Regions from separate parts of the Staphylococcus pasteuri genome, predicted to be linked through region 2. Evidence: predicted binding sites of a transcription regulator. Region 2 holds the regulator's gene; each other region holds the start of a gene.
What was found. Region 2 encodes CtsR, which represses protease genes until heat stress. Its sites were predicted from a motif close to ATGGTCAATAAAGGTCAAACA; they were not measured.
Positions count from the first base shown of each region.

Region 1: a site for CtsR is predicted at 10,782-10,802, ahead of clpB (ATP-dependent chaperone ClpB). Genes of this name have one in related genera too.
Region 3: a site for CtsR is predicted at 10,412-10,432, ahead of clpP (ATP-dependent Clp endopeptidase proteolytic subunit ClpP). Genes of this name have one in related genera too.

Region 1 covers NZ_JAUOQO010000006.1:176,100-188,943, reverse strand. The annotation lists gene addB (helicase-exonuclease AddAB subunit AddB) at 1-285, shown strand, start outside; gene addA (helicase-exonuclease AddAB subunit AddA) at 282-3,941, shown strand; gene Q4528_RS08535 (fumarylacetoacetate hydrolase family protein) at 4,077-4,979, shown strand; gene Q4528_RS08530 (YisL family protein) at 5,218-5,619, shown strand; gene Q4528_RS08525 (CoA-disulfide reductase) at 5,686-7,002, opposite strand; gene Q4528_RS08520 (Cof-type HAD-IIB family hydrolase) at 7,079-7,903, opposite strand; gene Q4528_RS08515 (metal-sulfur cluster assembly factor) at 8,016-8,324, shown strand; gene Q4528_RS08510 (acyltransferase family protein) at 8,758-10,560, shown strand; gene clpB (ATP-dependent chaperone ClpB) at 10,860-12,844, shown strand, end outside.
Region 2 covers NZ_JAUOQO010000020.1:876-9,127, forward strand. The annotation lists gene pdxR (MocR-like pyridoxine biosynthesis transcription factor PdxR) at 1-841, opposite strand, end outside; gene pdxS (pyridoxal 5'-phosphate synthase lyase subunit PdxS) at 938-1,825, shown strand; gene pdxT (pyridoxal 5'-phosphate synthase glutaminase subunit PdxT) at 1,829-2,386, shown strand; gene Q4528_RS12500 (NupC/NupG family nucleoside CNT transporter) at 2,452-3,666, opposite strand; gene Q4528_RS12505 (CtsR family transcriptional regulator) at 3,825-4,286, shown strand; gene Q4528_RS12510 (UvrB/UvrC motif-containing protein) at 4,307-4,861, shown strand; gene Q4528_RS12515 (protein arginine kinase) at 4,854-5,858, shown strand; gene Q4528_RS12520 (ATP-dependent Clp protease ATP-binding subunit) at 5,874-8,252, shown strand, end outside.
Region 3 covers NZ_JAUOQO010000002.1:43,304-56,147, forward strand. The annotation lists gene eno (surface-displayed alpha-enolase) at 1-368, opposite strand, end outside; gene gpmI (2,3-bisphosphoglycerate-independent phosphoglycerate mutase) at 509-2,026, opposite strand; gene tpiA (triose-phosphate isomerase) at 2,029-2,790, opposite strand; gene Q4528_RS02225 (phosphoglycerate kinase) at 2,895-4,085, opposite strand; gene gap (type I glyceraldehyde-3-phosphate dehydrogenase) at 4,220-5,227, opposite strand; gene Q4528_RS02235 (sugar-binding transcriptional regulator) at 5,279-6,292, opposite strand; gene Q4528_RS02240 (hypothetical protein) at 6,724-6,945, shown strand; gene Q4528_RS02245 (DUF4887 domain-containing protein) at 7,053-7,739, opposite strand; gene Q4528_RS02250 (TIGR01777 family oxidoreductase) at 8,516-9,415, shown strand; gene Q4528_RS02255 (hypothetical protein) at 9,432-9,650, shown strand; gene clpP (ATP-dependent Clp endopeptidase proteolytic subunit ClpP) at 9,776-10,366, opposite strand; tRNA gene Q4528_RS02265 (tRNA-Arg) at 10,556-10,627, shown strand; gene Q4528_RS16800 (N-acetylmuramoyl-L-alanine amidase) at 11,918-12,844, opposite strand, start outside.

The DNA of each region.
Region 1 (12,844 bases), on a different contig from region 2:
ATAAATAAAGCTAGTAGTCAGGTTGCAGATGAAAACACTATTTACAAATTTATAGAACATAATAAAAAGAATTTTATTGAAACGGCAAGTCATATTATGGATGGACATACAGAAGTAGCACCACTCAAATATAAACAAACATTGCCATGCCAATATTGTAGTTACCAATCTGTTTGTCATGTAGATGGCATGATAGATAGTAAAAGATATCGCACTGTTGATGAGTCCATTAATCCAATAGAAGCGATTCAACAAATGGAAGAAAATGGAGGTGGAACTGAATGATACCTACGAAACCACAAGATGTTATTTGGACAGATGCACAATGGCGCAGTATTTATGCCAAAGGTCAAGATATTTTAGTAGCTGCAGCTGCTGGTTCTGGTAAAACAGCTGTACTGGTTGAAAGAATTATTCAACGTATTTTAAGAGATGAAATTGATGTAGACCATTTACTAGTAGTGACATTTACTAATTTAAGTGCAAGAGAAATGAAACATCGAGTTGACCAACGTATTCAACAAGCTTCGATTGAAGATCCAAATAATGAACACTTGAAAAATCAGCGTATCAAAATACATCAAGCTCAGATTTCCACTTTACACAGTTTTTGTTTGAAATTAATTCAACAACATTATGACGTACTAGATATTGATCCTAATTTTAGAACGAGTAGTGAAGCAGAAAATATCTTACTTTTAGAACAAACGATTGATGAAGTGTTAGAGCGACATTATGATTATTTGAAACCAGAATTTATTGATTTAACTGAACAATTATCTAATGACCGTAGTGATACACAATTTAGAAGTATTATTAAACAACTTTATTTCTTTAGTATTGCTAACCCGAATCCTCAAGAATGGTTAAATCAACTTTCAACACCATATATGGATGAATCACAACAAGATGAGTTATTAAAATTATTAAATGATTTGGCAATGATTTTTATAAATGCTGCACAAGAATCACTTGATAAAAGTTATGAGTTATTTTCAATGATGGAAAGTGTAGATAAGCAGTTAGAAATCATAGAATCAGAACGACGATTTATGAGTCAATTATTTGAAAATGATACATTACAAATTGAAACGCTTGTGAATCATCAATTTGCAAGTAGATTGCCAGCTATAACAGCAAAAATCAAAGAAGAAAATGCCATGATGGTAGATGCATTAGAAGATGCGAAAGCTGCGTACACTAAATATAAAGATATGATTACTAAAGTTAAAAGTGATTATTTCTCAAGAACTGCAGAAGATTTGAAACATGATATGCAATTGTTAGCGCCAAGAGTTTCATATTTATCAGATATTGTGAAAGATGTCATCAATGAATTTGGGAAACACAAACGCCAAAGAAATGTATTAGACTTTGCGGATTATGAACATTTTGCTTTACAAATTTTAACTAATGAAGATGGTTCACCTTCACAAATTGCTGAAATGTATCGTCAACATTTTTCTGAAATATTGGTTGATGAATACCAAGATACTAACCGTGTTCAAGAGAAGATTTTATCTTGTATCAAAACAGGTGAAGAATCTAATGGGAATTTATTTATGGTTGGTGACGTTAAACAATCGATTTATAAATTCAGACAGGCCGATCCAAGTTTATTTATCGAAAAATATAACCGTTTTAATACCGAAGGACAAGGAGCAGGTATGCGTATAGATTTGTCTCAAAACTTCCGATCTCGAAAAGAAGTATTATCAACGACAAACTATCTATTTAAACACATGATGGATGAAGAAGTAGGAGAAATTACTTATGATGAAGCGGCACAATTATATTATGGTGCGCCATTTGACGATGTTAATCATAATGTAGAATTACGTACAATGGTTGAAGCGAGTTCTGAAGATAGTGATTTAACTGGTACTGAACAAGAGGCTAATTATATAGTTGAGCAAGTTAAAGACATTTTAGACCATAAAAAAGTATATGATATGAAATCTAATTCATATCGACCTGCGACATATAAAGATATCGTTATATTAGAACGCAGTTATGGTCAAGCGCGTAATTTACAGCAAGCTTTTAAAGATAATGATATTCCATTTCACGTGAACAGTAGAGAAGGTTATTTCGAACAGACAGAAGTACGACTTATATTATCGTTTTTACGTACAGTTGATAATCCGTTACAAGATATCTATTTGGTTGGATTAATGCGCTCAGTTATTTATCAATTTACAGAAGATGAATTAGCAAATATTCGTGTATTTAGTCCTAATGATGATTATTTTTATCAATCAATTCACCAATATATTAATAATGATGTTGCTAATAAAAAGTTAGTTAAAAAGTTAAAACACTTTTTAGATGATATTCAACACTATCAAGAATATAGCCAACGTTATCCGGTTTATCAATTAATTGATAAATTTTATAACGATCATTTTGTTATTCAATATTTTAGTGGCTTAATAGGTGGTAGAGGACGTAGAGCAAATTTATATGGACTATTTAATAAGGCTATTGAATTTGAAAACTCCAGTTTCCGTGGATTGTATCAATTTATTAGATTTATAGATGAGCTAATTGATAGAGGTAAAGACTTTGGTGAAGAAAATATTGTAGGGCCAAACGATAACGTAGTACGTATGATGACAATTCATAGTAGTAAAGGTTTAGAGTTTCCATTTGTCATATATTCTGGTTTATCTAAGAAATTTAATAAAACAGATTTAAGAGGACAAGTAGTTTTGAATCAGAAATATGGATTAGGGATGGATTACTTTGATGTAGAAAAAGATATTGCTTATCCATCGTTGTCTTCAGTCGCTTATTCTGCAATTAATGAAAAAGAAATGATTTCTGAAGAAATGCGTTTAATCTATGTAGCATTAACAAGAGCCAAGGAACAATTGATATTAATAGGTAGAATTAAAGATGAAAAGGAATTAGATAAACTAGAAAGATTGCCTATTTCGGGAAATCATATCGCTGTTAATGAACGTTTAACTGCATCTAATCCATTTACAATGATTTATAGCATATTATCAAAATATCAATCGTCTAGTATTACAAATGATCAAAAATTTGAAAAAGATGTTGAACAATTGGATAGTAATGTAAAACCAAGAGTGACATTATTTATTGATCATTTCGAAGATATTTCTACAGAGATTGCAACTACTGATCAAGAACATAGAAGTATAGAAGATATTGAAATGTATCAAAGTGGAAACGAAGATGTTAAAGCTAAAATAAAAGACAAGTTAACTTTCGAATATCCTTATTTAGTCGACACTGAAAAACCGTCAAAACAATCTGTATCAGAATTAAAACGTCAACTTGAAACGGAAGAAAGTGGGACTAACTATGACAGAGTGCGACAGTATAGAATAGGTGTCTCAACATATGAACGTCCTAAATTTTTAAGTCAACAAGGAAAACGCAAAGCGAATGAAGTGGGTACATTGATGCATACAGTAATGCAACATTTACCATTTAACCAAGAAAGAATGACTGAAGATGATTTAGATCAATATATCAATCAGCTTATAGATAAATATATCATTGAATCTGATGCAAAAGAAGATATTAGATATAAAGAAATTATGCGTTTTATAAATAGTAATTTGTATTTAGAAATAGCAAACGCTGATCAAGTTTATAGAGAATTACCTTTTGTAGTGAATCAATCTAAAGTTGATCAATTAGAACTGAAAGATGAAGACGTTTCAATTATTCAAGGGATGATTGATTTAATCTATGTTAAAGATAAAGAATATTATTTTGTAGATTATAAGACAGACGCTTTTAACCGTCGAAGAGGATTAACAGATGAAGAAATCGGTCAACAATTGAAGGATAAGTATCGCATACAGATGAAGTATTACCGCAATACTTTAGAAACGATACTTCAAACTAAGGTCAAAGGTTATTTATATTTCTTTAAATTTGGCATGTTAGAAATTGATGACAATTAAGATACTCTTACTTACGGATAATTTGAAAAAACGAATATGTAGAAACTTTCTTAATTTTCTTACTTATATATTTGTTATTTCATGGTCATAACAGTTATAATATGTATTAAGATATAGATGAGGAGTTGATTATGAATGAAATTTTTATCATTCAAGCATAATGACAGAACTTCATATGGTGTTAAAGTTAAACGTGAAGATGCTGTTTGGGATTTAACATTAGTATTTGCAGATTTTGCAGAAAGTGATTTTCATCCGAAAACATTATTAGCAGGATTACAACAAAACCAAACGTTAGATTTCCAAGAACAAGTACGTAAAGCAGTTGTAGCTGCTGAAGATAGCGGTAAAGCTGAAGATTATAAAATTTCATTTAATGATATTGAATTTTTACCACCGGTTACTCCACCAAATAACGTTATCGCATTTGGTCGTAACTATGAAGATCATGCAAGTGAATTAAACCATGAAGTACAACGATTATATGTTTTCACTAAAGCAGCATCATCATTAACAGGTGATTTAGCAACAATTCCAAATCACAAAGATATTACTGATCAATTAGATTATGAAGGCGAGTTAGGTATTGTAATTGGTAAATCAGGAGAGAAAATTCCTAAAGCATTAGCGTTAGACTATATTTATGGATATACAATTATCAATGATATTACTGACCGTAATGCCCAAAATAACCACGACCAAGCATTCTTATCTAAAAGTTTAACAGGTGGTTGCCCAATGGGACCATACATCGTAACTAAGGATGAACTACCTACACCTGAAAACGTTAATATTGTTACTAAAGTAAACAATGAAATTCGTCAAGATGGTAACTCAGGTGAAATGATTTTAAAAATTGACGAATTAATCGAAGAAATTTCTAAATACGTTGCTTTACATCCTGGAGATATTATTGCTACTGGTACGCCAGCTGGTGTTGGTGCTGGTATGCAACCTCCAAAATTCTTACAACCTGGTGATGAAGTTAAAGTAACTATCGATAATATTGGTACGTTAACTACTTACATTTCTGAATAAGATTAAACTAGTTATAATTAATTAGATAATATAGTTAAAGGCCTGGGACATAAGTAAATGTCTCAGGCTATAATTATGTTTGGGCTTAGGGTTAGAGTTTTATATTTTTGTTTATTACTATGACGAACAATCTCTTTAAAAAAGGGTAATAAATTATATACTTATATCATTTAAAATAAATTGTTCGTTTTGTGGTATCATTAGTTAAGTAAAATATTAAGTGGGGGGGAACATTGATTTGTTACATGTTCATATTTTAAGTTGGGTATTAGCAATTATTCTTTTTATTGCTGCATACTTAAACATTTCTAAAGCACAAGGAGCTACACCATATTTTAAACCATTACAGATGGCATTAAGATTGTTTATGCTATTAACATTAATTTCTGGTTTTTGGGAATTAATTAAAGAATTTGCTGCAGCCAGTAATGGTGAAGGCGGCAATCATATGCTTTTAACATTGAAAATGTTGTGTGGTTTAGGTGTTATTGCATTAATGGAAATTTCTATTACTAAAAGAAAGAAACACGAAGATTCTACAAAATTATTTTGGAGTACAATTGTCTTAATTATTATAACAATGGCAATTGGTGTTATTCTTCCTTGGGGTCCTATCTCAAAAATGTTAGGTTTAGGATAGGTCATTAAATCATTTATAAACTTAAAAACATGCAAAACGATTTTAATTAACCGTTTTGCATGTTTTTTATTGTGCTTTATATCCAATCATATTAATAAGATCTTTAGGATGACTATAAGGTGGGGCATACGCAACTTCAAACTCTGTTAATTCATCAACAGTCATATTATTTTGCATTGCCATAGATAATACATCAATACGTTTATCAGCACCTTCTTGCCCAACTGCAGCTGCACGTATAATTTTTCTAGTATCTTGATCAAAGTATACTCTCAGATGTAATGGTGTATTTCCTGGGTAATAACCTGCATGTGCGCCTTGTTTAGTTTCTACCATTTTATAATTGAATTGAGATAATTCTTCTGGTTTAACACCAACGCTAGCAAACGTATAATTGAAAAATTTAACAATATTAGATCCTAGATATCCTTTAAATTTAATATTATCATTTCCTACTAATTGTTCAGAAATAATACTCGCAGCACGATGTGCGCCCCAGGCTAGAGGAACATTTGCTTTTAAATCAACATGTCTGTAATGTGATGTAATGACATCTCCAAGAGCATAAATGTTATTTATATTTGTTTGGAAAGCATCATTCACTGGAATAAATCCTTTTTCATCAAGTTGAACGTTAGAACTTTTTACAAACTCAGAGTTAGGTTTAGTACCTATACCTTCAATAATGATATCGTAGTCTTCTTTTATTCCTGATTTGAATGTAATTTCATTACCATTTATATCAGCAATTTCTTCATTTAAACGATATTGAATATGTTTATCTTTTAATTCATCAAAGATAGGTTGATTCATATCTTGATCCATTAATTTATTTACCTGTTCAGAACGATGAATAAGTGTGATATCTAATCCTCTATGATATAAATTTTCTAATACTTCTAATGAAATATACCCAGCACCTACAATTAATGCTTTTTGAGCATTATTTTTATCAATAAATGAATTGATAGCGTCTGTATCTTCTAGGTTTCTTAATGTAAAAGCTAAGTCTGTATCAAAATTAAGTCGGTTTGCACTACAACCAGGGCTTAAAATTAAGTAATCATATGATTCTTCAAACGATTCATTTGTATTTTTATTTTTAACGGTTACAGTTTGTTTGGTATCGTTAATTGCAATGACTTCATGATACGTTTTAACTGATATTTGTTTTTTATCGAAAAACTTATCCGGAGTATAAGCTAACACTTTTTCTCTTTCAGTAATTGTATTACTCAAATAGTAAGGCAATGCGCAGTTGGCAAAGCTCATATCTCTATCTTTTTCAAAAATTATAATCTCGCTTTCAGAGTCTAAACGTCTAATTTGACTTGCACAAGTTGCACCACCTGCAACTGCACCGACGACAACTATTTTACTCATGCGGTTATCCCCCCTGATATAATAAAATTCTGAGACAGCATAGTATATCTATCTCAGATGTGTTGAAACGCTATTCTTATGAATAATAACGTATATTCAAATCAAAGAAATTATTTAAATATCTTCCAATACCATCTTCATTATTACTAAATGTAGTTTCATCAGCAATATCCTTAAGTTCTTGAAGACCATTGTCCATAGCAATACCATATTGTGCGTATTTAATCATTTCGATGTCATTATCTTCATCACCAAAAGCAATAATATGTTCTGGTTCAATATTTAAAAATTGTCTAACTTGGTCAATACCACGAGCTTTATTAATACCGCGTTTAACAATTTCAATAACAGGAAATGGTGCACCCCAACGACGGTGTTCAATATTTTCAGCATAAAACTGTGTTAATTTATCTTTGATTTCTGGAATTTTGCTTTCTTCTGCTTCTACTAATAGAGATGTTGGTGCTTCGTTAAGTTGTTCTAATAAATTACCAGTTTGTATTCTAGGATTTCCCATTGAGAAACCTTCAAATAAACGAGGATCATGGTTGTTAATAAACACATAATCTTTTACTTCAGCAATAATATTAGTTACATGAAATTGCTGTAATTTTTCGATAATATTTTTAGAAATATCAACATCTAAAACTTCATGTATTGTATTAAAATCGTTTGATTTAGGATGATGTACATACGCACCATTAAAGTTTACGACCGGCGTATCCATATTTAATTCATGATAATACATTTGACTGGCACGATATGGACGGCCTGTAGCAATCATGATTGAATGACCACGTTGTTGTAATTCTGTTAAAACTTGTTTTGTATAATTAGAAATTTCTTTATTATCATTTAATAATGTTCCATCTAAGTCTAAGCAAATTAAATGAGGCTGCATAACGTTCTCCTTATGTCGTAATAATATATTGTAGTTGTATCATAGCATTTTATTGGCGTTTTGTCGGATATTTGATATATTAGTATAAAGAAAATATAGAGAGGTGATACTAATGGAAGAGGCATTAAAAGATAGTATCCTAGGAGCTCTAGAAATGGTAATCGACCCTGAATTAGGTATTGATATTGTTAATTTAGGATTAGTATATAAAGTTGATGTAGATGACGAAGGACTTTGTACTGTTGAGATGACATTAACTTCTATGGGTTGTCCTTTAGGACCGCAAATTATTGATCAAATTAAAACTGTATTAGCAGAGATTCCAGAAATTCAAGATACTGAAGTTAATATCGTATGGAATCCACCTTGGAATAAAGATATGATGTCTAGATACGCGAAAATTGCTCTAGGTGTTGGTTAATCTAATTCTTTTTTATGTGGTCTAAATTAGAGATGGCAAATTAAGATGAATTAAATTTAAAAATTTACGCTATCTAAACGATAAGAAACCAATATTCTGAAAATAAAAATGTATTTATTAATAAATTTTAAAAAAATACAATCGTCATTAAATAAATAATATTCAATTGCTATTTAAATTGAATTTATATTACGGTTGTATTACAATAATTAAGACTAATTGTAACTTGAATACAATAAATTTAAGTAATAAATAAGTTGTTGCAAGTTTATTTTAACCAAATCATTATTAGTCATAAGATTTATCAAGTTGTTTTAATTATTTCTCAATAAGTAATGAAACTTAGATTAAATACAAGATACATGACTATTTTAATATAAAACTTAAACTACTATGAATATTCGAAAATGATTTGATGGGAAGAAAGTGAAATATGAATAAGGAATATAAAAGCACTAGAAATAGGGGAAAGAAATTAAGATATATGCCTGGTTTAGATGGTTTAAGAGCAATTGCTGTTATCGGCATTATTATTTACCATTTAAATAAACAATGGTTAACAGGCGGATTTTTAGGTGTAGATACATTTTTTGTTATTTCAGGTTATTTAATAACGAGCTTATTATTAAAAGAATACGAAGAAAATGGCATAATCAATTTAAAGAATTTTTGGTTACGTCGTTTGAAAAGGTTAGTTCCAGCTGTATTAGCGCTATTATTAGTAGTTGGTATAGCCACATTACTTTTTAAATCAGAAGAGATAGTTAGAGTAAAACATGATATTATTGCTGCAATATTTTATGTTTCAAATTGGTGGTATATCGCTAAGGATGTTAACTACTTTGAACAATTCTCTTTTATGCCACTTAAACACTTATGGTCATTAGCTATTGAAGAACAGTTTTATTTAGTTTTTCCAATAGTTTTAATTACTTTATTACTAACTTTAAAGAAATACCGTAATGTGACGCTCATTTTTTGGATCATATCATTATTATCACTTATGTTAATGATTATCATTTCAGAGCCACATTTGAACCATTCAAGAGTATATTTTGGTACTGATACGCGTTTACAAACATTATTATTAGGTGTCATATTGGCATTTTTATGGCCACCATTCAAATTAAAAGCACAACCTCCTAAAGCGTTACAGCGTGCAATAGATATAGTAGGCATATTAGGATTAGCATTTTTAATTCTATTATTTGTAACTGTTCAAGACGAAAGTGACTGGATTTATAATGGTGGATTTTATATTATTTCTGCTATGACTTTATTTATCATTGCTAGTGTGGTGCATCCAGCAACATTTGTGTCTAAACTATTAGGTAATACTTTGTTTGTATACATAGGTAAACGGTCTTATAGTTTATATTTATGGCACTTTCCGATTATTAGTTTTATTCATAGCTATTATATTGATGGACAAATTCCTTTATATGTCTACATTATAGATATTGTTTTAACATTTGTTTGCGCTGAGTTGTCATATCGTTATGTAGAAACACCTTTCAGAAAACAAGGATTAAAGGCATTTACTTTGAAACGTAAGTATAAACCTGCACTTATTAGAACGATTACGATTATTATTTTAATTATTCCATTTGCTTTTATTATGATTGGTTCATTTGATGGACTAGGTAAAGATAAAATTAATCATAAGTCCATTTCATTTAACACAGATTTTGAAGATAAGTATTTAATTAGAATGATTCCTATTGATAAAATTGGTCAAAATGGAAAAAATGATACAGATGTAGATACAGATATTAGTCCATTATTAATAGGTGACTCAGTAATGGTAGACATAGGGGAAACTTTTAAAGACAGTGTGCCAAAAGCTAAAATTGATGGTAAGGTTGGTAGAAATTTATATCAAGCAATTCCATTAGCAGAACAAAATTATTCTCATTATAATAAAAAATCTGATCAAGTTGTATTAGAATTAGGTACTAATGGTGATTTTAATAAAGAACAGCTTGATGATTTAATTAGTAAATTTGGTAAAGCTCAAATTTATTTAGTAAATACACGAGTACCAAGAGGTTATGAAAATCATGTTAATAAGCTAATGGCTGATGCAGCAAAAGATAAGAGAAATGTGACTTTAATTGATTGGTATAAAAGATCAGAGGGTCATACAGAATACTTTGCTCCTGATGGAATTCATTTAGAAAATAGTGGCGTAAAAGCACTTACTGACGAAATTTTAAAACATATTAAAAAGAAATAATCTAATCAAATAATGGAGTAGTATTGAAAGATGTTTATTAAACTAAACGTACTCAATACTACTTCTTTGTTTATTATTTGAAAATATGTCAATTCAATACTTAAAGAGGTTTTAGTTTGAGTTTTTCGGTATTATCCATTCAAAATTTAATTGATTAAAATTAATAAAAATTTTAGGTTCAAGTTGTTGATTAATTTTAAAAAAGGGACTATAATATAGTTAAGGTCAAAGAAAGTCAAAGTCAAAAATAAACTTTGATGAATGAATGACTGACTCTAAATAAATAGAGGTGAAAACAATTGGATATAAATAAAATGACATATGCTATTCAAGGCTCATTACAAAGAGCAATTGAATATAGTAAAGAATTTGAATTACAAAATATAGAAATAGAAGCAATACTAAAAGCAACGTTAAACGAAAGTGAAAGTTTATTTAAAAGTGTGTTAGAACGTGCAAATATTGACGTAGACCAATTAGAAAAAGCTTATGATAAGAAGTTGAAATCTTATCCAACTGTTCAAGGTGATAATGTTCAATATGGACAATATATCAGTTCTAAAGCAAACGAATTAATGAACAAATCTGAAACTTACATGAATGATTATGATGATGAATTCATTTCTATGGAACATGTTTTAAGAGCAGCTATGGACATTGATCAAACAACTAAAGAATTCATAGGCAATAAATCTGAAGTTATCAAAGAAATTATAAATAAAATTAGAGGGGGAAATCATGTGACTAGCCAGAACCCAGAAGTAAATTATGAAGCATTAGAGAAATATGGTCGTGACTTAGTAGAGGAAGTACGCCAAGGTAAAATGGATCCTGTCATTGGCCGTGACGAGGAAATACGCAATACGATCCGTATTTTAAGTCGTAAAACAAAAAATAATCCAGTACTTATTGGTGAACCAGGTGTTGGTAAAACAGCAATTGTTGAAGGTTTAGCTCAACGAATTGTTAAAAAAGACGTGCCTGAATCATTATTAGACAAAACCATTTTCGAACTTGATTTAAGTGCCTTAGTTGCAGGTGCAAAATTCCGAGGAGAATTCGAAGAACGTTTGAAAGCAGTACTTAAAGAAGTTAAAGAATCTGATGGTAGAATAATCCTATTTATTGATGAAATTCATATGTTAGTAGGCGCAGGTAAAACAGATGGTGCTATGGATGCTGGCAACATGTTAAAACCTATGTTAGCACGTGGTGAATTACATTGTATTGGTGCTACAACATTAAATGAATATAGAGAGTATATTGAAAAAGATTCTGCCTTAGAACGTCGTTTCCAAAAAGTAGGCGTAAGCGAACCAGATGTTGAAGATACAATTTCAATCCTACGTGGTTTAAAAGAACGTTACGAAGTATATCATGGTGTACGTATTCAAGACCGTGCTTTAGTTGCAGCAGCAGAATTATCTGATAGATATATTACTGACAGATTTTTACCAGATAAAGCGATTGATTTAGTTGACCAAGCTTGTGCAACTATTCGTACTGAAATGGGCTCAAATCCTACTGAATTAGATCAAGTTAATAGACGTGTAATGCAATTAGAAATCGAAGAAAGTGCATTGAAAAATGAATCTGATAATGCTAGTAAACAACGTCTTGAAGAACTTCAAGAAGAATTATCTAACGAAAAAGAAAAACAAGCCTCATTACAATCTCGTGTTGAACAAGAAAAAGAAAAAATTGCTAAATTACAAGAAAAACGTGCTGAATTGGATGAAAGTAGAAAAGCTTTAGAAGATGCGCAAACTAATAACAATCTTGAAAAAGCAGCAGAATTACAATATGGTAAAATACCACAATTGGAAAAAGAATTAAAAGAATTAGAAGATGTCTTCCAAGATGAACAAGGTGAAGATAACGATAGAATGATTCGTGAAATCGTTTCTGACGAGGAAATTGGAGATATTGTAAGTCAATGGACTGGTATCCCAGTATCAAAACTAGTAGAAACTGAAAGAGATAAATTACTGCACTTAGGTGATATTTTGCATAAACGTGTAGTAGGTCAAGATAAAGCAGTAGGTTTAGTTTCTGATGCTGTAGTACGTGCCAGAGCAGGTATCAAAGACCCTAATAGACCAATTGGTAGTTTCTTATTCTTAGGACCAACTGGTGTAGGTAAAACTGAATTAGCTAAATCATTAGCAGCGTCATTATTTGATTCTGAAAAACACATGATCAGAATCGACATGAGTGAGTATATGGAAAAACATGCTGTGTCTAGATTAATTGGTGCCCCTCCAGGCTATGTAGGTCATGATGA
Region 2 (8,252 bases):
ATCTAAACTCTGAATCATAATCATCTTCAATAATATATCTGTTAGTTTGATGTTGAGCCCAATTGATAAGCTGTGTTCTTTTTTTCAAATTCATAACGTGTCCTGTTGGAAATTGATGTGATGGAGTAATATAAAGTACGTTATAATTCGAAGAAAAAATGGGTTTAGTTTGTATGCCGCTTTTTTCGACTGGTACTTGTAAATATTTAAATTTCTTTTTATCTAGAACTTGTTTAATAGGTGGATAACTTGGCTTTTCAATAATAAATGATGAAGATTTAAGTATATCAGTTAGCATATTTAATAATTGTTCAGTAGAAGAACCAATAACAATTTGTTGAGGGTGTGCAGTAACACCTCTACTAGTGAATAAGTAATGTGCAATTTGTTGTCTTAACTCGAATTCCCCTTGTTTATTACCTCTTTGTAAAAAATCTAAGTTATGATCTTCAAATACTTCTTTAGCGTATTTCCGGAATAAATGAGATGGGAAATGTTCTGCATCAATTTCTGATAAATTAAAAGAATAATCATAATCATTATGTTCTACATTTAAATCAATTCCATCAATTTGTTCATTTGAAATTGTTACATAGGGGTTAGGAAGAACCGGTAATGATTCAATATCAGATACATAGTATCCAGATCTCGGTTTAGAGTATATAAATCCTTCATCTAGTAGTAATTGATAGGCATGCTCAATCGTTGTGTTACTTAAAGATAAATGTTCGCTTAATTGTCGTTTAGAGGGAAATCTATCGTTGGATTGATATTGTCCTTCTATTATTTGTTTTTTCAGTTTTTCATATAAATCTAAATATAATGAATTAGAATGTCTCATTAAACTGACCGCCTTTATTATGTATAAATTGAACCTTTTTAAATATCAGTTTATCCTTTACAATAAATTTAATCAAGAAGTAAAGGGGTAGATTGTATGTCTAAAATAGTTGGATCTGAAAGAGTTAAACGTGGTATGGCTGAAATGCAAAAAGGCGGCGTCATTATGGACGTAGTTAATGCTGAACAAGCGAAAATTGCTGAAGAAGCTGGTGCTGTAGCAGTAATGGCTTTAGAAAGAGTACCTTCTGATATTAGAGCGGCGGGTGGCGTTGCTCGTAGTGCTAATCCTAAAATTGTTGAAGAAGTAATGAATGCAGTATCAATCCCAGTAATGGCTAAAGCACGAATTGGTCATATTACAGAGGCGCGCGTTTTAGAAGCAATGGGAGTGGACTATATAGATGAATCAGAAGTATTAACTCCAGCAGATGAAGAATACCATTTACGTAAAGATCAATTCACTGTACCTTTCGTTTGTGGTTGTCGTAATCTGGGCGAAGCAGCTCGTCGTATTGGCGAAGGAGCAGCTATGTTACGTACTAAAGGAGAGCCTGGTACAGGTAATATAGTAGAAGCAGTTAGACATATGAGAAGAGTGAATGCTGAAGTAAGTCGTTTGACTGTTATGAATGATGATGAAATCATGACTTTTGCTAAAGATATTGGTGCACCATACGAAGTATTAAAACAAATTAAAGATCATGGTAGATTACCAGTAGTAAACTTTGCAGCTGGTGGTGTTGCTACTCCTCAAGATGCTGCCTTAATGATGGAATTAGGCGCAGATGGAGTATTCGTTGGCTCAGGTATTTTTAAATCTGAAGATCCGGAAAAATTTGCTAAAGCTATCGTTCAAGCTACTACTCATTATCAAGACTATGAACTTATCGGTAAACTAGCAGCAGAATTAGGTACAGCTATGAAAGGTTTAGATATTAATCAAATTTCTTTAGAAGAACGTATGCAAGAGCGTGGTTGGTAGTATATGAAAATAGGTGTATTAGCACTGCAAGGAGCAGTTCGAGAACATATTCGACATATAGAGTTAAGTGGTCATGAAGGTATTGCAATCAAAAAAGTAGAACAGTTAGATGATATTGATGGCTTAATATTACCTGGTGGCGAGTCAACAACATTGAGAAGATTAATGGATTTATATGGTTTTAAAGAAAAGTTACAACAATCAGAATTACCTATGTTTGGTACATGTGCAGGGCTAATAGTATTAGCCAGTGATGTTGAAGGAGAATCTGGATATTTAAATAAGTTGGATATTACTGTTGAACGTAATTCATTTGGAAGACAGGTAGATAGTTTTGAATCCGAATTAGAAATCAAAGGTATAGCTACTGATATTGAAGGCGTATTTATTAGAGCACCTCATATAGCAAAAGTTGGAGATAATGTTGAAATCTTAAGCGAAGTAGGCGACAAAATTGTCGCTGTAAAGCAAGATAAATATTTAGGAGTTTCTTTCCATCCAGAATTAACAGATGATTACCGAGTAACTGATTATTTTATTAATCATATGATTCAAAAATAAAAATAAGGCAATGCATGATTGGATTGGTTACAAACTCCAATGTATGCATTGCCTTTTATTTATTATTAGATGAAGAATCCAGCAATTGCTGCTGAAATGAATGATACAAGAGTTGCACCGAATAATAATTTTAATCCGAATCTTGCAACAACATCACCTTTTTTATCATTAAGAGATTTAATAGCACCTGAAATAATTCCAATTGAACTAAAGTTTGCAAATGATACTAAGAATACTGAAGTAACACCTTTAGCATGTTCAGAAATCCCATTTAATTTACCAAGTGCTTGCATTGCCACAAATTCATTTGATAATAGTTTAGTAGCCATCACAGAACCTGATTGAACTGCATCGTTCCATGGAACACCTGCTAAAAATGCAAACGGAGCAAATACAAATCCAATTAAAGTTTGGAAATCCCATTTGATTGCGCCACCACTTGCTAAACTAAAGCCGCCGCTCACTAAACCATTTAGTAATGCGATAATTGCGATATATCCAATTAACATTGCACCAACTATTACTGCAACTTTAAATCCGTCTAAGATATACTCTCCAAGCATTTCAAAGAAAGATTGATTTTTTGTTTCACTTTCAGCAACTAATAATTTATCATCTTCTTCATTAACTTTATATGGATTAATGATAGATGCAATAATGAAGCCACCAAATAAATTTAATACAACAGCTGTTACAACGTATTTTGGTTCAATCAATGTAAAGTAAGCACCAATAATTGAAGCTGATACTGTAGACATTGCTGATGCCGTTAATGTATATAAACGTTGTTTAGGTATGTAAGGTAATTGTTGTTTTAATGAGATAAAAACTTCTGATTGACCTAAAATTGCTGCTGCTACAGCATTGTATGATTCTAATCTGCCCATACCATTAATTTTTGAAATAAGAAAACCTAAGACATTAATAATAAGAGGTAAAATTCTTGTATACTGCAAGATACCAATTAATGCTGAAATAAATACAATTGGTAATAAAACGTTAAAGAAAAATGGTGGGTTTTTAGGGTCAACATATTTAAAACCACCAAAAACAAAATTAACTCCTTCTGCTGCTTTTGACAATAAATAACCAAATCCATTAGATATAGCACCAATGACTGAAATACCAATATTAGTTTTAAGTAAAATAAACGCAAAAATTAATTGAATAACTAGCAATAATCCAACATATTGCCATCGAATATTCTTTCTATCTGAACTAAATAAGTACGCGAGTGCTAAGAAGAAAATGATTCCAATAATCCCAATGAGAATATGCATGTGTTTTTTCATTCCTTTAATTTATTCTATTGTCTATCATACAATAAAATAGAAACGCTAACATCATAAATTTTAAAAATTTAAAGTCAAAATAATTGAAAATGGTCAAAGTTGGTCATATAATATAGTCAAAGAAGGTCAAAAAAGAGGTGATAATCATGCATAATATGTCCGACATCATAGAACAATACATTAAACATTTATTTGAAGAAACCAATGAAGACGTGGTTGAAATTCAAAGAGCAAACATAGCTCAACGTTTCGATTGTGTCCCTTCTCAATTAAACTATGTTATTAAAACACGATTCACAAATGAGCATGGTTACGAAATAGAAAGTAAACGTGGTGGCGGTGGTTACATCCGAATCACAAAAATTGAAAACAAAGATGAGACAGGTTATATTAATCATTTACTTCAGTTAATAGGTCCATCCATATCTCAACAACAAGCACTCTATTTAATAGATGGGTTGTTAGATAAAGGACTAGTTAATGAAAGAGAAGCTAAAATGATTATTGCAGTAATTGATCGAGAAACTCTGAAAATGGATATTGTATCTCGTGATATTATTAGAGCTAATATTCTCAAAAGAATTTTACCAGTTATCAATTATTATTAGGAGAATTGAGGTGTTGCTTTTTGCTTTGTGAAAATTGCCATTTAAATGAGGCTGAAGTTAAATTAACTGTTAAAAGTAAAGATGGTGTGCAAGAAAAATGGGTATGTAGTACTTGTGCACAAGGTGATAATCCATGGACACATCAAGAACAATCATCATATCATCAAGATGATATCGAAGAAGCATTTGTTGTAAAACAAATATTACAACATTTAGCTACTAAGCATGGTATTAATTTTCACGAAATGGCATTTAAAGAAGAAAAGCGATGTCCAACTTGTCAGATGACATTAAAAGATATTGCACATGTAGGTAAATTCGGTTGTTCAGATTGTTATGCAACTTTTAAAGATGACATTTTAGACATTGTTAGACGTGTGCAAGGTGGTCAATTTGAACATGTTGGAAAAGTACCTCAGTCTTCTTATCATAAACTTGCACTTAAAAAGAAAATCGAAGAAAAAAATCAATATTTACAAAAGTTAATAGATGAACAAGATTTTGAACAAGCAGCCATTATACGTGATGAAATTAAAGCGCTACGTGAAGAGGGCGAGGTGCAACATGATGAGTGACTTAGAGCCAAATGTAAGTAAATGGATGAAAACAGCAAAGGAAGCACCGGTTGTGATTTCATCAAGAATTCGTTTAGCTAGAAATCTAGAAAATCACGTTCACCCCCTTATGTTCCCAACAGAACAAGATGGATTCAGAGTTATTAATGAAGTACAAGATGCTTTACCTAATATGACTTTAAAAAGACTAGATGTGATGGACCAACAAAATAAAATGAAGTTAGTAGCTAAACATTTAGTAAGTCCAGAATTAATTAAACAACCGGCAGCAGCTGTCATGTTAAATGATGATGAATCTATCAGTGTAATGATAAATGAAGAAGACCATATAAGAATTCAAGCATTAGGTACTGATTTATCATTGGAAAGATTGTACAAAGAAGCCTCAGCACTTGATGATACAATAGATCAAAAACTTGATATTAGTTATGATGAACATTTAGGTTATTTAACTACTTGTCCTACTAATATAGGTACTGGGATGAGAGCAAGCGTGATGTTGCACTTACCAGGTCTTTCAATTATGAAAAGAATGACAGGCATTTCTCAAACTATAAATAGATTTGGATTTACAATTCGAGGTATTTATGGTGAAGGATCACAAGTATATGGTCATATTTATCAGGTTTCAAACCAATTAACATTGGGGAAAACAGAAGAAGAAATTATTGAAAACTTAACAGAAGTTATTAATCAGATTATAAATGAAGAGCTTCAAATTCGGGAAAGATTAGATGAGCATAAGCAATTAGAAACGTTAGATAGAGTTTATCGTTCGCTAGGAATACTTCAAAATAGCAGACTTATTTCTATGGAAGAAGCATCATACCGGTTGAGTGAAGTTAAATTAGGTATAGATTTAAATTATATTAAACTTGATAATTTTAAATTTAATGAATTAATGGTAGGCATTCAAACTCCATTTTTATTTGATGAAGAAGATGAAACACCAGTCAATGAAAAAAGAGCTAATATTTTGAGAGAACATATAAAATAGGAGGTAACACATTATATGCTATTTGGTAGATTAACAGAACGTGCGCAGCGTGTGTTAGCACATGCACAAGAAGAAGCAATTCGATTGAATCATTCAAATATTGGAACAGAACATCTTTTACTAGGTTTAATGAAAGAACCTGAAGGCATTGCAGCAAAAGTATTAGAAAGTTTTAATATTACAGAGGACAGAGTAGTAGAAGAAGTAGAAAAACTTATTGGACACGGTCAAGAACCAATGGCGACACTTCACTATACGCCTAGAGCTAAAAAAGTTATTGAATTATCAATGGATGAAGCACGAAAATTACATCATAATTTCGTAGGAACAGAACATATACTACTTGGTTTAATTAGAGAAAACGAAGGCGTAGCTGCACGTGTATTTGCAAATCTCGATTTAAATATTACAAAAGCACGTGCTCAAGTCGTTAAAGCTTTAGGTAGTCCAGAAATGAGTAATAAAAATGCTCAAGCAAATAAATCTAATAACACACCAACTTTAGATGGTTTAGCACGTGATTTAACAGTCATTGCTAAAGATGGAACATTAGATCCTGTAGTAGGACGTGATAAAGAAATCACACGTGTTATAGAAGTACTTAGTCGTCGTACTAAAAACAACCCAGTATTAATTGGTGAACCTGGTGTAGGTAAAACAGCGATTGCTGAAGGATTAGCGCAAGCAATTGTAAATAATGAAGTACCAGAAACATTGAAAAACAAACGTGTCATGTCTTTAGATATGGGAACAGTTGTAGCTGGAACTAAATATCGTGGCGAATTCGAAGAACGTTTGAAAAAAGTAATGGAAGAAATTCATCAAGCAGGCAATGTTATTCTATTTATTGATGAATTGCACACATTAGTCGGTGCTGGTGGAGCTGAAGGTGCCATAGATGCTTCTAATATTCTAAAACCTGCTTTAGCTCGTGGAGAATTACAATGCATTGGTGCGACTACTTTAGACGAATATCGCAAAAATATTGAAAAAGACGCAGCATTAGAACGTCGTTTCCAACCTATACAAGTTGATGAACCTTCAGTTGAAGATACTGTTGCAATTTTAAAAGGACTTCGTGACCGTTATGAAGCCCATCATCGTATTAACATTTCAGATGAAGCTTTAGAAGCGGCAGCTAAATTAAGTCATCGTTATGTATCAGAAAGATTTTTACCTGATAAAGCAATTGATTTAATTGACGAAGCAAGCTCAAAAGTAAGACTAAAAAGTCATACAACACCTAATAACTTAAAAGAAATTGAACAACAAATTGAAAAAGTTAAAAATGAAAAAGACGCAGCCGTTCATGCTCAAGAATTTGAAAACGCGGCAAATCTTAGAGATAAACAAACTAAATTAGAAAAACAATTTGAAGAAGCTAAAAATGAATGGAAAAACGCACAAGATGGCGTAAGTACATCATTATCTGAAGAAGATATTGCAGAAGTTATTGCGGGTTGGACAGGTATTCCATTAACTAGAATTAATGAAACTGAATCAGATCGCTTACTTAACTTAGAAGACACATTACATCATCGAGTTATTGGTCAAAAAGATGCTGTGACTTCTATTAGTAAAGCGGTAAGACGTGCAAGAGCAGGATTAAAAGATCCTAAACGTCCAATTGGTAGCTTTATATTCTTAGGTCCTACAGGCGTAGGTAAAACAGAACTAGCTCGTGCTTTAGCTGAATCTATGTTTGGCGAAGATGATGCAATGATTCGTGTTGATATGAGTGAATTTATGGAAAAACACGCTGTCAGTCGTTTAGTTGGTGCCCCTCCTGGCTATGTAGGCCATGATGACGGTGGCCAATTAACTGAAAAAGTTAGACGTAAACCTTATTCAGTTATACTATTCGATGAAATTGAAAAAGCACATCCAGACGTATTTAATATCTTGCTACAAGTATTAGATGATGGTCATTTAACTGATACTAAAGGACGTCAAGTTGACTTCCGTAATACAGTGATTATTATGACTTCAAATGTTGGCGCTCAAGAATTACAAGATCAACGTTTCGCAGGTTTTGGTGGTGCCAATGATGGTCAAGATTATGAATCAATACGTAAAACAATGATGAAAGAACTTAAAAATGCATTCCGTCCAGAATTCTTAAACCGTGTGGATGACATTATTGTTTTCCATAAATTATCTAAAGATGAACTTAAAGAAATCGTAACTATGATGGTTAATAAATTAACACTACGCTTATCAGAACAAAATATAAATATTGAAGTAACTGAAAAAGCTAAAGAAAAAATTGCTGAAGAAGGATATGACCCAGAATATGGTGCAAGACCACTTATCCGCGCAATTCAGAAGACAGTTGAAGATAACCTAAGTGAATTAATATTAGACGGTAATCAATTAGAAGGTAAGAATGTAACT
Region 3 (12,844 bases), on a different contig from region 2:
GCTCTAGCTACAGCGATTGATACACCTAAAATAGCGTTAGCACCTAATTTACCTTTATTTGAAGTACCGTCTAATTGAATCATCATTTTGTCGATAGATACTTGATCTAATACTGAAAATTCACCTTCAACGATTTCTGGTGCGATAATTTCATTTACGTTTTCAACAGCTTTAGTAACACCTTTACCTAAGTAACGTGATTTATCACCGTCACGTAATTCTACTGCTTCGTGTTCACCTGTAGAAGCACCTGATGGTACTAATGCACGGCCGAAAGCACCACTTTCAGTTAATACTTCTACCTCAACTGTTGGGTTACCACGTGAGTCTAAGACTTCGCGAGCGTAAACATCTGTAATAATTGGCATGTTTAATTTCTCCTTTAAATATATGATTTAAAGCTATTATAGCTTTATTTATTTGATTAATAAAATAATAATACATGTCGTTAATGAAAAGTTAACAAATAAGGAGTGTTTGCCCCTTATTTGTAACAACTTTCCTAACATTAATGATTAATTAAAGATTCTCCAGTCATATCTTCTGGTTGTTGAACATTTAATAAATCTAATAATGTTGGAGCTAAATCTCCTAAACGTCCTGTTTCTCTTAATGTTACGCCTTCTTTAGTAACAATAACTGGAACTGGGTTAGTTGTATGAGTTGTCATAGGTTGATCATCATCTGTTAGGACTTGGTCAGAGTTGCCATGGTCTGCAGTGATAATCGCATGACCACCCATATCGATAATTTTATCTACAACTTCACCTAAACATTCGTCAACTGCTTCAATCGCTTTGATTGTTGGTTCTAACATACCACTGTGACCAACCATATCAGGATTAGCAAAGTTTAATAAGATTAAATCTAAATCACCTTTGTCTAATTCTTCTAATAAAGCATCTTTGACTTCATATGCACTCATTTCTGGTTTCAAGTCATAAGTTGCAACTTTAGGTGAATCAATTAGTCGTCTACGTTCACCTTCGAATTCAGCATTACGACCCCCACTCATGAAATAAGTAACATGTGGGAATTTTTCAGTTTCAGCTATACGTAATTGTTTAAGATTATTATCTTGAGCTACTTCACCGATAGTATTTTTAAGGTCTACTTTTTCAAATACAACTTCTGCATCAACGTCATCATTGTATTTTGTGAATGTAGCATAGAATAAATCATTCACACGTTCTACTTTGAAACCTTCGAATGCTTTATTAGTGAATATTTCAGATAGTTGAGCTGCTCTATCAGGACGGAAGTTATAGAAAATAACTGCATCTCCGTCATTAACACCTTCATTTTGTCCTTCAACGATAAATGGCTCAACAAATTCGTCAGTTAAGTCTTTAGCATAGTTCGCTTCTACACCTTCTTTAGCTGTAGAGAACGTTGGACCTTCAAAATTACGAATGGCATTATAAGCTTTTTGCTCACGATCCCAACGTTTGTCACGGTCCATTGCATAATAACGACCTGAAACAGAAGCGAATTGACCAACACCTAACTCTTTAAATTTAGCTTCAGCGTCTTCGATATATTTAATTGCAGATTTTTGATCAACGTCACGTCCATCTAAAAATGCATGTACATATACTTTTTCAAGACCTTGTTTTTTAGCTAATTCTAAAATAGCGAACAAGTGTTGATAATGACTGTGAACACCGCCATCAGAAAGTAAACCAAAAACATGTAATGCTGAGTTATTATCTTTAACATGTTTAACTGCGTTGTTTAACACATCATTTTCAAAGAAATCTCCATCTTCGATTGATTTGTTAATACGAGTTAAACTTTGATAAACAACACGTCCAGCACCGATGTTCATATGACCTACTTCTGAGTTACCCATTTGGCCTTCAGGAAGACCTACATCTAAACCACTAGCTTCGATTTGTGTAGTTGGATATTTACTATAATAACGATCGAAATTAGGTTTATTAGCTAATTTCACAGCGTTACCGTGTTCACTTTCACGATTTGCAAAACCATCTAAAATGATTAGGGCAGTTGGTTGTTTTGCCATAATTATTTTGCACCTTCTAACAATTGTTCAAAATCTTCTACTTTTAATGAAGCGCCGCCTACTAATGCGCCATCGATGTCTGATTGAGCCATGTATTCTTTAATGTTGTTAGGTTTAACACTACCACCATATTGAATACGAGTTGCATCAGCTACATCTTGACTTGAAACGTCTGCAAGTGTTTTACGTACGTGTGCACACATTTCATTAGCATCTTCAGATGTAGATGATTTTCCTGTACCGATAGCCCAAATTGGTTCATATGCGATAACAACTTGTTTAAGTTGTTCGTCTGATAAACCTTCAACAGCTTTCTTAACTTGGTTACCTACAACTTCATTTGCTTTTCCACTTTCACGTTCTTCATCTGATTCACCAACACAAATGATTGGTGTCATACCATGATTGAAGATAGCATGTGCTTTTTTGTTAACTTCTTCGTCAGTTTCGTGGAATAAATCACGACGTTCAGAGTGTCCGATAACAACATATTTTACGCCTAAATCAGCTAATGCTACAGGAGATGTTTCACCTGTGAAAGCACCATTATCTTCAAAATATGCATTTTGAGCACCGATTTGTAAGCCTTTAGCTTTACCATCTTTCACTGCTGTAATTAATGCGTCTAATTGGATTGTTGGTGCACAAATTACTGATTCAACTTCTTTTGGATCAGGTAATGTTGATAATTCGTTAACGAAATCTTTAGCTTCTTGAACTGTTTTGTTCATTTTCCAGTTACCTGCGATAATTGGTGTTCTCATTCATTACACTCCTTAATAATTTAATGTTTATTAAAATTCTTAAAATGTCTTTCGTGTTTTATTTTCCCAAATATATTCGAGAAAAACACAGAGTTACATTTATATTATTTATCATTGATTGCTTTAATACCTGGTAATTCTTTACCTTCTAGGTATTCTAATGATGCACCGCCACCTGTAGAGATGTGAGAGAAGTCATCTTCGAATCCAAGTGAGATTGCTGCAGCTGCAGAATCACCACCACCGATAATTGTTACAGCATCTTGTAAGTTAGCGATTGATTTACATACACCAATAGTACCTTTAGCAAAATTACTAAATTCGAATACACCCATAGGTCCATTCCATACTACTGTATGCGCACCTTGTAATTCTTTGTTGAATAATTCAACTGTTTTAGGACCAATATCCATTGATTCTTGATCTTTTGGAATTTCATCAATTGATACTTCAGTAATTTCTGCATCATTTGAAAATTCTTTAGCTACTTTAGCATCAATAGGTAATACGATTTGGTCTCCATTGCTTTCTAATAATTCTTTAGCAAAGTCAATTTTATCTTCTTCTAATAGAGATAAACCAATTTCTTTACCTTGTGCTTTAAGGAAAGTATAAGCCATTCCACCACCGATAAGAATTTTATCAGCAATATTTAATAAGTTTTTGATTACACCAATTTTATCAGATACTTTAGCACCACCAAGGATTGCTACTACTGGTTTGTGTGGATCATTAACTACGCCACCGATGAATTTAATTTCTTTTTCCATTAAGAAACCTGCTGCAGTTTCTAAATGAGTAGAAATACCTACGTTAGAAGCATGTTCACGGTGAGCAGTACCGAAAGCATCATTGACAAATACGTCACCTAATGAAGCCCAATATTTACCTAATTCTGGGTCATTTTTAGATTCTTTTTTACCATCTAAATCTTCAAAACGAGTGTTTTGTACTAATAAAACATCGCCAGCTTTTAAATCTTTAATTGAAGATTCTAATTTTTCTCCACGAGTTTCAGGTACGAATACTACGTCTTTGTTTAATTTTTTAGATAAATCATCAGCAACAGGTTTTAAAGTTAATGATTCTTTGTCGCTTTCTTCTTTCACTTTACCTAAGTGTGAAAATAATACTACTTTACCACCTTGTTCGATGATGTATTTGATTGTTGGTAATGCTTGAACAATACGGTTGTCGTTTGTAATTTCACCATCTTTTAAAGGTACGTTAAAGTCAGCACGAACTAATACCGTTTTGTCTTTAAGTTCTAAATCAGAAACTATTTTTTTAGCCATTTTCATTTCCTCCTTTAATTAGGAAAACATATATTAAAAAATAAGCGGAGAAGCGTTTGTGCTCCCCGCTTACTCATAAGCTTTATTATAAATTTTAACAGTTAAGAGCACTAGTTAAATTAACTATGCTTTAATTATTTAGATAACTCAGCTAATTTGTTTAAAGTACGTACTAATTGAGAAGTGTAAGACATTTCATTGTCATACCAAGCAGCTACTTTAACTAATTGACGATCGCCAACTGACATTACACGAGTTTGAGTTGCATCGAATAATGAACCGTAAGTCATACCTACAACGTCAGAAGAAACGATTTCATCTTCAGTGTAACCGAATGATTCGTCAGAAGCTTGTTTCATAGCTTTGTTAACGTCTTCTACTGATACGTCTTTTTCTAATACTACTGTTAATTCAGTTAATGAACCAGTTGCAACTGGAACACGTTGTGCACCACCGTCTAATTTTCCGTCGATTTCAGGAATAACTTTACCGATTGCTTTTGCAGCACCAGTTGAGTTAGGGATGATGTTTTCTGCTGCAGCACGAGCACGACGTTTGTCGCCTTTTCTGTGTGGAGCATCTTGAGTATTTTGGTCACCAGTGTATGCGTGGATAGTTGTCATTAAACCTTCGACTAAACCAAATTCATCATTTAATACTTTAGCTACTGGAGCTAATGAGTTTGTAGTACATGAAGCACCAGAAACTACTGTTTCAGAACCGTCTAATTCTTGGTGGTTAGTGTTGTAAACGATTGTTTTTAAATCGCCTGTAGCTGGAGCTGAGATTAATACTTTTTTAGCACCTGCGTCAACGTGAGCTTGTGCTTTATCTTTATCAGTATAGAAACCAGTACATTCTAATACTACGTCGATATCTAAGTCTTTCCAAGGTAATTTGCTTGCATCTGGTTCGTCGAATGATTTAACTTCTTTACCGTTAACGCGGAATCCACCGTCGATAACTTCTACTTCACCAGTGAAACGTCCTTGCATAGTATCATATTTTAATAAATGAGCTAACATATCGTCATCAGTTAAGTCGTTTACTGCTACTACTTCTAAACCTTCAACGTCTTGAATTCTTCTAAATGCTAAACGACCAATTCTTCCAAAACCATTAATTGCTACTTTTACTGCCATTATAATGGCCTCCTTTAAAATGATATTTAAAAAGCTTTGAACTTTTTATTCCTAATTTAATATTACTTTCGCCGCAGCTTCGTCAGTGATTAACACTGTATTCTCAGGTGCAATTGAAAGATAAGCTTTAATTGCTTCTCCTTTAGATTGACCACCTGCTACTGCAAATATAAAGTCTTTGGACTCAAGATCTTCTAATTGTAATCCAATCGTTTTCACTTTATGAACTACATTGCCTTGAGCATCAAAATAATATCCAAATGCTTCACCTACGGCGTGGTGATGTTGAAGTTTTTCTATCACATCTGTATGTGATTGTCGTCGATACGCCATCTTCAGCGCATCACCGATACCGTGTATGGTTACATTTGCTTGTTTTATTTTATCGAGTGTGTGACTAACTGAAGGTTCTAACATTAATGTATTATATGTAGATTCGCTTACGTTATCTGGTACATACAATGTTGTGTAGTAACCACCTGCTTGTTGCGCCATGCTTGATGCGATAGTGTTTGCTTGATAAACCATGTTCTCACCAAGTCCGCCTCTAGCAGGTACAAAGAATACATTAAATGGTAATAAATGAATGGATTCACTTACATAAGCCATTGTAGAACCACCTGTTACAGAAACAATTGCATCTTCATACAATATGCTTTCTAATAACTGACCAGCTTGTCTCCCCATTTCTCTCTTAACTGTTTGTTTCTCGTCAGAATCACCAGGGACAACATGTACTTCTTTTATGTTGTACTTTTCTTTAATAGCTATTGCCATTTTATGGTCATCTGAATAGTGGTTGAAGTAGTCATTCAATTGTTTGATTACTTCTTTACCCTTTTCAGTGATTTCCATACCTGTTGATTTAACATTGATTAGTTCTTGTTTTTTTAATAAATCTGTTTCAGAACGTAGAACTCTTTCCGTCAAATCCATATGTTCACTTAAGCTGCGTCGTCCAACTGGCTCATTTTGAGAAATAGTAGTTAAGATTGAAAAACGACGATACATCTTTTCGACCAAATCTGGAATAAGTTGTTGTTGAGTTTCGATCAAATCTTTCACTACTCGTTCCTCCTCAATATATTTCTAAAGGATGAGTCAATTTTGTTGAATCATAGAGGGTTGACGTTTAAAGTCCCACGTGGGACAAAATCTAACCTCTTTACAATTGCAATAGTACTATTATGCAAATTAAAATGCAAGTAAATCCGCTCAAAATTTTCCAAATATTGTGTAAAGCGATTTCATTCGTTGTACCTACAGTTACGTGAATTTAATCACTTGGTTACAATAATTTATCTTTTTTTGAAAGTTTGTTATGTCATTCAGTGAATTTACTTTAATAAACAATATATTTATAATATTACCCTTTATATTGTGTACTAACCATTCGGTGATATTCTACGATATTCGACATTCATTTCTATTTCTAACACTTTAATTTATAATCTAATTAAATCAATTTCTAAACTAGGAAGAAGGCTTGTTCCATAATGAACAATAATGAAGAAAATAATGTTGAGGTCATCGACCCAACTGACCCTCGTTATAAAGATGAAGAACATTTTCATCAAAATATACAAGATGACTCTAAAAAAAGATATCAAACATATTCATATGGATGTACACACACAGGTTGTGGTTGCACAATGGGTTGTGGTACTTTAATGTTTATTTCTTTCATTATTACAATGATAATTTATTGGCTATTTTAATAAGTTTGGTAATTTTCATAATAGAATTTGTTAATAGAAAAAAACCGATTAAGTCATAGAGTTGTTTACATATAGTAAATGCTCTACATACTTAATCGGCTTTTTATTTAATCGTCTGATTCACTTTTAGATGAACTGCTTTGACTTTGTGAACTTTGAGAATTACTAGATTGTTGTGTGTTACTACGTTGCGTATTATTGCTTGAATTATTACTCTGTGATGATTGTTGTGTGCTAGGTTTAGCTTGAGTACTTTGTTTCTCCTGAGTACTTGGCTTTTCTTGGGTACTTGGTTTTTCCTGAGTACTTGGCTTTTCTTCAGTACTTTGTTTCTCTTGCGTACTTGGCTTCTCTTCTGTACTTTGTTTTTCTTGTGTGCTTTGTTTTTCTTTTGTTTTATTATCTACTTTTGATTTTTGTTGCGTTTTTTGCTGTTGCGTTCTTTGTTGAGTTGAAGGTTGTTGTGTTGTTTGTTGACGTGTATTTTGTTGAGTTTGCTGAGTTTGTTGAGTCTGTTGTTGAGTATTTTGATTTTCTTTAGACTTATCGTCAGAAGATTTTTCTTTTTTATCTTTATCGTCTTTGTCTTTTTTGTCTTTTTTGTCTTTCTGCTCTTGCTTTGTCTCGTTATTAAGGCGCTCATTTGCTTTTTTAGAATGATCTACAAATGAAAATATAGCAAATGCTAGTCCAAATAATAGTAATAAAACAATAATAATACTTATTATTTTAGCGATTCCGCTCATACCTTTTTTGCCTCGATTTTCATAATCATTAAAATCTTGCTTTGACATATTCTCCCTCACTTTAAACATGGAATATTCTATAATATTAAATAAATCTTTATCTTAAGTTGATGAATTGATTCAATCGTTAAAAACATAAGTTAAAATGTTCATTAAGTTTAGCAAATAAATTTATACTTAAACTTATCTTACTTATGATAACATCATAATGAATAAGAAACATCAATTTTAACCATTTTAATATAAATTTAATAAGAACGGTTTGTGATAATAATGAAGAAAATACTTGATGATTCACTGGAATTTGATAAAGAAGAAAAACAAAAAATAACATTAAAAAAGATGCTCATATCAAATGATAATAATCAAAATCATGTTCCTAAACTACGTGAAAGCTTTTTTTATATCATTATCCTGTTGCTATTATTTAGCTTTATATGGATTTTTAATTAGTAATTTCAAAATGTCTTTTTATATTGCATAATATATTTTTCGTTTTTAAGTTAATTTCTGTAAAAAGATGTAATTATCATTTAGAATAGGATTGAAGGTAAAAAAGACCCATACGCTGCTCGCATGGGCCACTACTAAAGGGAGTCAAAATTTACCTTCGCTAGTATATTATGGGGTATACTCATACTAATTAAGAGATGTTTAATTAATTTCCGAAGGTACAAATTTATTATAACTTAACACAAAAATTTTTAAATACGATTATAAAAAAGTCTTTGACATATTGTTGGCTAAAAAATGGATAAATTTTGAATAACTAGAATCACTACTAAGTAATTTATGAATTACAATTTTCAAGTTGAGGTGAAATAATGAAAAATTATTTAATAACTGGTGGAACGGGTATGGTTGGTTCGCATTTAGTAAACGAAATTAAAAAGTCAAATGCCCATATAACAATTTTAACTAGACATGATGAACAATCTAATGATACTAAGGTTTCTTATGTAAATTGGGCTAAAGAAGGTTGGGAAAATAACGTTCCAGATATAGATATTGTCATTAACTTAGCAGGCGCTACACTTAATAAACGATGGACTGAAGATTATAAACAGACTTTGATGTTAAGTAGAATTCAATCTACTCAAGCACTAGTTGATTTGTTTAAAGAAAGAACACATAAACCAGAAGTATTATTTAACGCGAGTGCAATGGGTTATTACCCTCCTGACTATCATCATAGTTATACTGAATTATTTAAAACGCTACCTTTCGACTTTTTATCAGATATCGTCTATCAATGGGAAAGATTTGCTCAACAATTTGAATCCTTTGGAACTAGAGTTGTATTAGGTCGATTTGGTATGATTTTATCTAATGATGGTGGCGCACTTCAAACTATGAAATTACCCTATCAATTCTATGTAGGCGGTAAACTTGGTTCTGGATATCAATGGTATTCCTGGATTCATATCGATGATTTAACACGTGCTATTCTATTTACTATTGGTAATGAAAAAGCATATGGACCATTTAATTTAACTGCCCCTATTCCTGAACGTCAAAATCTATTTGGCTATACATTAGGTCGAGCTATGCACAAACCTCATGAAACATGGGTGCCAAGTTTTGCTATGAGATTAGTTTTAGGTGAAATGTCAACTGTAGTATTAGATACACAAAAGGTATTACCAAATAAACTACAAGCACTAGGTTTTAATTTCATGTATAATAATCTTAAAAGTGCACTTGATGATTTAGTTAATAAATAAGATAAGAGGTACATCTATGAAGAACTCTCAAAACAATCGATTAACATACATTTTACTCATTATAGCAGGCGTTATTTGTTTAATTAACGGCGTACTTGCGTTTGACCATTCGATTATTATGATATCACTCTCTTTACTTTTTATGATTATAGGTATAGGTGTTTTATATTTTTCAATTCGTGGATTGAAAAATGAAATAAAGAAACCCAACAACAAAGCACGTTATAATAAATAAAAATGACACTCAATCAAAGTCGCACTTTGATTGAGTATTTTTTAATTAAAAAAGGTGTCAGAACAATTGAATTTGTCCTGACACCTTTTAGAATATCATTTGTTAAAAAGTTATTGTGTAATGAATTATTGTTTACCTTCTGGTTCCATTACTTCATCAACTAAACCATATTCTTTAGCTTCTTCTGCAGTTAAGAAGTTATCACGATCTGTATCTTGTTGAATTTTTTCAATAGATTGACCAGTTCTTTCAGCTAAAATACGGTTTAATTTTTCACGTGTTTTTAAGATATGGTTAGCAGCGATTTCAATTTCAGTTGCTTGACCTTGTGCGCCACCTAATGGTTGGTGAATCATTACTTCAGCGTTAGGTAAAGCAAAACGTTTACCTTTAGCACCTGCAGCTAATAGGAATGAACCCATTGATGCAGCCATACCAATACAAATAGTTTGTACATCTGGTTTGATGTGTTGGATTGTATCATAAATCGCAAAACCAGCTGTTACACTACCACCTGGTGAATTGATATATAAGTAAATATCTTTCTCTGAGTCTTGTGCTTGTAAGAATAATAATTGTGACACGATAGAGTTTGCTACATTATCATCAATTTGTGATCCTAACATAATAATTCGGTCTTTTAATAAACGTGAATAAATATCATACGCACGTTCACCGCGGTTTGTTGTTTCAATAACTGTAGGAATTAAATTCATTTATATTTCCTCCTTGTAATAACTGTTAATCCTAATTTTAAACTAAAAGTCAAAAATGGTCAAAAATAAAGCTCTTTAGCTTAACTTGTTCATTGACGTTAAGTTAAATACTTTTGTACACTAGAAATAACTATTTTTGATTGTACTTATTTTAATTGATTTAGTACAGAAATAAGCTTTATATCTTTACCCCTCGTAGTGTAATGGATAACACATAAGATTCCGGTTCTTAGAATAGGGGTTCGATTCCCTTCGAGGGGGCTAATAACGAAAAATTAAACACTTTTTGAAAATAAGAATCCTATAATGACGGGGTTCTTATTATTTTGTCGTCTAATAAGACACTATATAAAACAGATTTTTAGGGACTTTTCAGGGACCCAAGTTCCAAATAAAAAAACCACACCCAAAAAGGGTATGGTTAAAATAAATTAAACAGAAGATCTATTGTGAGAGATGGAGTATTGAAGCTCCAAAAATAATTATAACATATTGAGAATAAAAAAACATTTATAATTTAACTAGAAATAGAATATAGTAATCTAAAATTAATACATATAATTGAATATAAAAAAAGAGCAGTCCCTTGGACTGCATCTTTAAACGAACAGAATTTTATGAGAACACTTTAAAGTCGAACACTACAATTACATTGGAATGTTCAAATATTAATATACACGATATTTTTACTTTTGACAATACATTATAAAAATACTGTTTTTGGTAATTAATTCGCAAAATAAAATACTCGCACCTTAAAGGCTACGAGTATTTCGTAAATTTTGCATTACTAAAATGCATGGAAAATAACACTCAGTGACATGCTTGAGTTTTACAAAGGGATTATCGTAAGGCTAAGTTCTTTGCATGTAAAAAAATAATAACATAAAAAAAGAGATAATTAAAACAATTATCTCTTTAATGCAAAGTATATGAGGTTATACATGCACATTATATAATACAACAATTAATAATATAATGCAAAAAAACAACACGAAGTATATTAGTTGGTTGTTTATACAGTTATATATCTAAAGAAAATACTATTCCAATATATCACACAATATTTTTTATGTACACATTAAATTTATGTATAAAAAATAAGGCGGTCTATTGACCACCTTAAATGCAAATTGAAATAATCCCTACACTCATTATAGCTTATTTTTGAATAAGTACAATAAAAAAGGTAGCCTTTCGGGCTACCCAGCATAAAGAAAAGATAATAATCGTTTAAAATGGTGATTTTATGCGTGTGGATAATTGGGGAATTATACCACAAATTAAATGTATCACTTATTTAACATTAAAGAAACCCTAAATGTTTTTTGATTGTCATTTTTTCGATTACATTCATAAAAAAACCACGCTCATAAAGAACGTGGCTAGTAGAATATAGTACCGTCTGTGTGTGACGTTATCGTTAAGTGTATTATAACATAAAAAATAGGGCAGTCGCTAGGACTACCCTTGATTGAAAGAAAAAGTGCGTATTTTTATTGGAGTTCTTTGTGATTATATTAATCAAAACTCTTCGTTTATGTTAACATATTATTTCCACTTAATGGAACCCCAATACTTCTCATTTTTAATTTTTTCTTGTTTGTCTGTTATTTTACATAACGCACAATAGAAGTATCCTGAAGATGGATTAGTAGGATATTTGAATTTTGCCCACCAATAGCCATCTTTTTTTGTAATACTAACGAAGTCTACCCATTGATTAGATAACAACCAATCTGAACTTGGTACGACAGAACCTTTCAAGCTTGGACTACGTCTTACTTTGATTGTTGTATTAGTAGTAAATCTACCTTTCCAATTCCATGTGATCTGTTTTTCTTTCTTTTTCTCTTTCGATTTCTTGAGTAATTTAGATTCTGTTTTCTTGTTGCTAAATTTAGGACGTATAAACCACATTTGCGTGTCATATTCGTGTTTACGAAGTGTGACCGTTTCCCAACCGGTTCCATTATTGATTGGTCCACTTGTCCAACCGCCGCCAAAATAGTTTTGTTCAAGTACAACGATGTAGTCGAGTGTTGCCTCAACGACCCAAGCAACATGACCCCAACCATTGCCCATTTGATCTCCCCAAACGACTAAATCGCCTGGTTTAGCTAAAAAGCTAGGTGTATTTTTGAATACTGTAGCCTCATTTTTAAACTTATCTTTATTATAAGTATTAAAAGGAATGTCTTTCGCTCCATTACCTTTAAGTCCATGACCAAATAACTTATCCCAACCTACGTTTGCGTAATCGAAACATTGAAAAGCTGCGTACAAGTCATAATCGTATTGCTTACCTTCTGTAGATTTTAACCATTTTACGAATTCATCACGTGTAAATGATGTCGCACCTTTTTCTACTTTCACTGGTGCAGCTTTGACTTTTACGTTTTGTTTGTAGTATTTAGCTATTAATTTATCGAGATTTGATGTATTTCTGCCATAACCAGACGCTTCTAATGCATTTCC